DNA from 2 places in the Paenibacillus sp. ov031 genome. Region 1 is predicted to be linked to the other one. Evidence: riboswitches for the same ligand, from Rfam matches in the RefSeq annotation. Region 1 holds a riboswitch; the other holds the start of a gene.

Region 1 (3,424 bases):
ACTGGATTTGGAGGGGTATGACACAGATTGTCTACTCGATGCGGAGCTTGCTGTCATGCCCGAAGAGGAGCAAGAGGCAGTATGGAGCGCCTACGAGGAGCTGGGAGATACGTTTCTGAAGCCCGTGTTACATAAGGTGTATGGAGAAGAGAAGCCTGGCGGGAGCAATCTGGAGCAGGTCTACGAAAGACTGCGCATGATTCGCATCCGGTTTCGTCGTCACACAGAGACAGAGCAGAATGCAGGCTAGATTGGAAATAGGACGTTAGTTGTCATACAATAAGCTAATTATAAAAAAAGACGAAGCGTCTCCAAAAGTGGAGCGCTTCGTCTTTTGCTATTTCAAACCCAATCTTTTTTGCGGAAAATAAAGAACATGCTTAGGCCCAGCGTAACCATTAGGCCAATAACCACGAAATAACCATATTTCCAGTCCAACTCAGGCATGTTCGTGAAGTTCATCCCATAGATGCCAGTGATAACGGTCAGCGGCATGAACACCGTGGTAATGGCGGTGAACACACGCATGATTTCATTCGCCCGGTTGGCGATACTGGATTGGTAAGCTTCTCGTAAGTTCCCCATCAGGTCGCGATAAGTCTCAAAGGTTTCGGATATTTTAACAGCATTCTCATAAATGTCACTGAAATACTTTTGCAGTTGATCATCAATAAGACGCAGATCTTTTTTATTGAGTGTGTTAATGACCTCTTTCTGAGGTCCCAGCACTTTCTTCAGCCACAAAATCTCACTGCGCAACCCGATAATCTCATTCAGATGAGACTTCTTGGTGTGCATCAAAATGTCTTCTTCTAGCTTCTCGATACGCGCTTCAATTCGGTCACCTACGGTGAAATAATTATCAACAATCAAGTCAACCAGCAGATACAGCAGCTTATCCGGCGTACTGATTTCCTGTTCCCATAGGATCGGTTTCAATGTTCGCAATTCGCTAACTTTCTGTTTGGTAACACTGATAATAAAGTGTCTGCCAAGGAACAAGTTGACGGCACGTAAAAAAATCTCTTCATCATCAAAACGAATGCTATTAATAACAATAAAATAATGGCTCTCATAAATTTCAATCTTCGGACGTTGTTCTTCGTCACTCAAACAGTCTTCCACGGCCAGATCATGCATCATGAACAGCGGTTGAAGTACCGCCAAATCGTCTACGTCCGCATCAATCCAGTAAAACCCCTCCGCTGGTGGAGTCAGCGCCTGCTGAATGTCGTCCACCGGAATAAATACACCGTTATTTACCAACCGGATTTTCATTATTCATCTACTCCTTCTGCACCCGCCAAATGGGCGGATTTCATCAATATGGGCGCAAAAAGAACAGATCAGCCGGTCGGCAGCGGAGCCTGGAAGTCAGGACTGCGTTCGCTCTATAATCAAACGGAAGTAACGTCCCGCTGCCGGCATGCTGATATCAATTCTCTATGCAGTTTGTCGGAATTCGGCTGCCAGTCAGGCCTCGGGTCGCCATCCATTGAATATGTCACCTCTCACATAAGGGTTTATAACACTTGTCTAGTATACCGCTGGTACAGGGTCCTTTCAAGCGCAAAAATGTGTCCATTTCGCGCCCTGGAGCAGTGTATGACAACGGATGATGAACGGTTCCGATCCTGAGGAACAGACATTGAACTACACCTTGACGTGAGGGGATTAATGTCTTAAAGTAAAAGGTGAACCACACTAGTATTTACAATTGAATAAAGCGAAATCTTATCAAGAGTAGGTGGAGGGACTGGCCCGATGAAACCCGGCAACCGGCGGTATACCGCACGGTGCTAATTCTTGCAGCGACCAAGTGTCCAAGTGACACTGTTGTAACTGAGAGATGAGAGAGGCGCATATCTATTTACATATGACCTTTCTCGGAATCCGAGGAAGGTCTTTGTTATATGCACCGACTTCTCAGCAGTGATTTTCGCTAAGGAACTTGAGCTTGCCGCCAGCAATGTGGTTGCAATTCAGCGCCTGCAGGCAAGCTCATGGCAGCCTATAACTGTACGGATGCGAATCGTATCGATTCCGCAGTGGCTGCATCTATTTATGCACAAGGAGGAGTTAGAAACACCATGCCAATCAAAATTCCAGACACACTGCCTGCCAAGGAAGTACTTGCAGGAGAGAACATCTTTGTCATGGACGAGACATCTGCTTACCAGCAGGACATTCGTCCACTACGTATCGCTATATTAAACCTGATGCCCACAAAGGAAACGACAGAAACACAATTGCTTCGTCTGGTGGGTAACACACCCATTCAGGTAGATATCGTTCTGGTTCATCCGAAGTCTCATACGTCCAAGAATACTTCCCAGGAATATTTGGACTTGTTCTACAAAACCTTTGATGAGATTGAACACCGCCGTTTTGACGGCATGATTATTACAGGCGCTCCTGTAGAGCAAATGGACTTTGAAGACGTGAACTATTGGAAAGAAATCCAGGAGATCTTCGAATGGACCAAAACCAATGTGACTTCGACCATGCATATATGTTGGGCTTCCCAAGCGGGTTTATACCATCATTTTGGAGTTCCCAAAGTTCCGCTGGATGAAAAATGTTTTGGCGTATTCTCACATACGATCAACAGATCCAATGTGCAGTTGCTGCGCGGATTTGATGAAGTATTCAACGTCCCGCATTCCCGCCATACGGAAGTGCGACGTGAAGATATTGAAAAAAACGAAAACCTTGAGATATTGGCTGAATCTGAGGAAGCGGGTATTTTCCTGGTTGCTACCAAAGACGGCAAACAGATTTTTGCAACCGGACATGCTGAGTATGACCCTCTTTCATTGAAATGGGAATATGACCGTGATGCAGCTAAAGGCATGGACATTGCGCTGCCTAGACATTATTTCCCGAATGACGATCCTTCCCGTGTTCCCCCGGCCACTTGGCGGGCACATGCAAACTTATTATTCTCTAATTGGCTCAATTACTATGTGTATCAAGAGACACCTTACGATATTGGTCCGCAAATCTAATCGACATTACAGGAGGATGCTGCAATGGAAGACAATAAGTTGAAAATCGAAAGTCGATTGGCCCAAATTGGGTCTATCAATGAACCGGTAACGGGCGCCATTAATTTTCCGATCTATCAATCCACTGCGTTTCGCCACCCAAAGCTTGGACAAAGCACGGGATTTGATTATATTCGTACGACCAATCCAACCCGTAAAGTGTTGGAAGAAGCAGCGGCAGCGTTGGAATCCGGTGATGCAGGTTTTGCCTGTAGCTCCGGCATGGCTGCTTTGCAAACGATTTTCGCTTTATTTGGACAAGGGGATCATCTGATTGTATCGCTGGATCTGTACGGCGGAACGTATCGTTTGCTTGAACGCATCCTGTCTCGATTTGGTGTGACAGCAAGTTATGTAGATACCAATGACCTGGCAGC
Region 2 (3,424 bases), on a different contig from region 1:
TTTGCAAGCGAATGCCTTCAGCTTCGAGTTCAGGCTTGATGCTTTCCAAAATTTCTGCATGTGGTGTAGGGGATGCTCCCACTTTCAATTCTACGGTGCGCGGTGCGCCTCCCGCATTGTCAGCGCCGCTGTCGGAATCCTTGTTGTTTCCGCAAGCCGCTAGAACCGCAATCAGCATAATACTAAGTAGAGCAAAAGACCATTTTTTCATGTGTAAAACCCCTTCTCCAATAAATTTTTTTTGCATTTTGCCCCAAATCGATACCGAATCAGGTAAATGCTATATATGTGTTATTTCCTGGTGAACCATTTAACCAAACGATCGCCAGCCATCTGAAGCACTTGCACCAGAATGATCATAAATACAACGGATATAATCATAATTTCATTCTGATAACGGAAGTATCCGTAGTTGATTGCCAATGTTCCCAGACCTCCACCACCAACCATCCCCGCCATCGCCGTGTAGGAAACTAGGGTAACAATTGTAATGGTGATACCAGCTATCAGACCCGGCAATGCCTCTGGCAGAAGCACACGCCGTACAATCTGTCCGGTTGAAGCTCCCATCGCCTGTGCGGCTTCAATGACGCCACGATCCACTTCACGCAGTGTAGTTTCCACCAACCGGGCAAAGTATGGAGCTGCGGCAATGACGAGTGGTGGTATAACACCCAGTACTCCTGTAGCAGTGCCAACCAGTGAACGCGTAAACGGAATGAGTGCAACAATCAAAATGATAAATGGCACTGATCGCAGAATATTTACAATAAAAGATAGTATCGTGTACACCACTTGAGATTGAATCGAAGTCGACCTTGCCGTCATAAACAGCAATACGCCTAGCGGCAAACCAATGATTATCGTGAATAGGCCCGATGCTCCGAGGATTTGCAGTGTTTCAATTGAAGCCTTACCGATTTCTTCCCAACGTACTGTTGAAAAATCCATTTAACGAAGCACCTCCACATCAAGTCCCTGATCCACTAATTCTTTAATGGTGAGATTGATCTCATCTGACTGCCCCTCAAAACGAACGGTCAGCTGTCCATAGGGAACTTGTTTGATCGTTGAAATGGTGCCTTGCAAAATGGCGAAATCCACTCCTGTTTTGCGAACCGTTCTGGACAAAATCGCCTCATAGGTTTTATTGCCCAAGAAGGATATTTTCACAAGCTTAGAAGATCCATCCTTCTGTAATGAGACATCTGCACTCGCCAGAGCGGTCTCTTCTAATGCAATTCCCACCTCATGGTCCCGCATCATAAAGTCACGCGTAATGGCATGCTGCGGCTTGAGAAATACTTCCGTCACTGGCCCTTGCTCCACGATGCCTCCCTGATGGATAACCGCCACCTGATCACAGATATTCTGGATCACGTGCATCTCATGGGTGATTAGAACAATCGTGAGGTTATACTTTTCATTGATATCCAGCAATAACTTCAGAATCGAATCAGTTGTCTGGGGATCAAGTGCCGATGTGGCCTCATCACACAGCAGCACGTTCGGATCACTCGCGAGCGCTCTCGCAATACCCACCCTTTGCTTCTGTCCGCCTGACAGCTGGGCCGGATATTTATTGCTGTGGTTCTCCAGTCCAACCAATGCGAGCATTTCCTTCACTTTTCGATCAATTGCAGCCTTGGGCGTATTAACGAGCTTTAAAGGAAAAGCCACATTGTCATATACCGTAGCTGAGGATAACAGATTAAAATGTTGAAAAATCATGCCGATCTTACGCCGTTGTTGTTGCAAATCGGACTTATTGAGATCGGTTAGGTTGATTCCATCAACCCAAACCTCGCCTGCCGTGGGGCGTTCGAGCAAATTGATACAACGGATCAATGTACTCTTGCCTGCACCGGAATGACCGATAACTCCGAATATTTCACCCTTGCGGATATTCAAATTTAGTTCCGATAAGGCCGTCGTACTTTTTGAACCTTTACCGTACTTCTTGGTTAAACCTTTTAATTCAATCAAAATTACTGCTCCTTCCCACTGCCTACATGTATCTTTACCCGAATGAAAGGAAAACTCCCCTTCATCGTACAAAAAAAGAGCCCCTTTTGCAGAAACAAAAAGGGCTCTTCACGTGAAAGATTATACCTTCTCATCTGCCAAAATCGTGCCTTGCACCATTTTGTAGGAATTAGCACCTAACATCTATAAAGTATGACACAGCTGTCATGCAGTTATAAATCGGTTGCCGGGCTTCATCGGGCCTGTCCCTCCGCCGCTCTCGATAAGAAATATTTAATTTATAAGTTCAGTAGTAGTTATAATGTTAATGTCATAAATGTTAATTCCATCTAACTGTCGATCAGGAACTCAGTATAATCCAAGTATTCCGATTTGTCAAAGGCAAATATTACTATCCAATCAGTTCGTCGGTTGATGCATTACCTGCTTATGCCACTTCTCGTTGATGTAGCCATACGCTGCTTTTAACGTCTCACATACCATATCCACACCCTGCCGGAGTTCCAAAAGATGCTGATCCAGGTCTTCCAGCTTCACTTTCCCTTGCAAAGTCTGGTGCAGCTGCCACAGATCATCCTGCATTTCGGAATTCATGTAATGAATCTCCATGTTTCGCCGCTTGCGCAATTTGCTCATTGGCTCACGGTAAGAGTCCTTGATCCGAATTAGTTCGTTAGCAAGAACATAATGCAGCTTATCATATCCGAACTGTCTTAATACGGTGAAATAAGAATAATGCGTTTTAACATTGGTTGTGTTCAGCTCAAATATTTCATTCAACACTGTACCTAACTTATCCAGAATGGCAAAACATCGGATGAAGCCATCCTTATAGAAATAGACGTAACGGGCATACTCTGCTTTTTCTGGTAATGTCATATCGTCCGTAGAGCCCGCTTTGACTTTCTGACGGAAATGGGAAGCTGCAAAACAGCTTTGCTCCAATTCATCCAGCGAAGAGATCAATCCCTGGGTCCATATATACAGTTTACGAAAATCATGGGTAGGATCATGGTCCACATGCATCTGTCGCTGAAATAGCTCAAGCGTATCCGCCATCGCTTCCATCGCGTCCTTTAGTATGCCTTCGTTCTTACGCGGCTTTTCACCCAGCAACGTTCGCAGCATATATAGCCTCCTCTTTCCACTCTGCAGATCATTAAATTAATAATAATTCATCATATTAAACAAAATCGGAATCAGAGTAAACGTATGACCGCTGCTTACAATAGGGTGCCCTGACACGCCTGACATCAAACAAAGTTCACCTGTCCAATGATGTACATCATCGGATGGTGAACTTCGCTGGATTCATCCCCTGAACTACAATAATTCGGATATATTAGAATCGGTTAACGGGCCGATGCAACTTGTACACCAGGAAACTCATATAGGTTAATACACCGAACAAAATAGCAATATCAAGCATATGCGCCAG

Evidence for each region. A riboswitch is a leader RNA that binds a small molecule or an ion and turns the genes downstream of it on or off. The one in region 1 is predicted to bind S-adenosylmethionine.
Region 2: another riboswitch for S-adenosylmethionine. It lies ahead of BUA17_RS26480 (methionine ABC transporter ATP-binding protein); the one in region 1 lies ahead of metA (homoserine O-acetyltransferase MetA).

What each region holds. Positions count from the first base shown of each region.
Region 1 is NZ_FRDO01000003.1:166,647-170,070, reverse strand. Features, by position in the region: gene BUA17_RS14425 (HRDC domain-containing protein) at 1-250, shown strand, start outside; gene corA (magnesium/cobalt transporter CorA) at 343-1,278, opposite strand; SAM riboswitch class I at 1,732-1,856, shown strand; gene metA (homoserine O-acetyltransferase MetA) at 2,091-3,008, shown strand; gene BUA17_RS14410 (aminotransferase class I/II-fold pyridoxal phosphate-dependent enzyme) at 3,033-3,424, shown strand, end outside.
Region 2 is NZ_FRDO01000008.1:239,069-242,492, forward strand. Features, by position in the region: gene BUA17_RS26470 (MetQ/NlpA family ABC transporter substrate-binding protein) at 1-211, opposite strand, end outside; gene BUA17_RS26475 (methionine ABC transporter permease) at 292-951, opposite strand; gene BUA17_RS26480 (methionine ABC transporter ATP-binding protein) at 952-1,986, opposite strand; SAM riboswitch class I at 2,114-2,255, opposite strand; gene BUA17_RS26485 (Cthe_2314 family HEPN domain-containing protein) at 2,386-3,114, opposite strand; gene BUA17_RS26490 (COX15/CtaA family protein) at 3,329-3,424, opposite strand, start outside.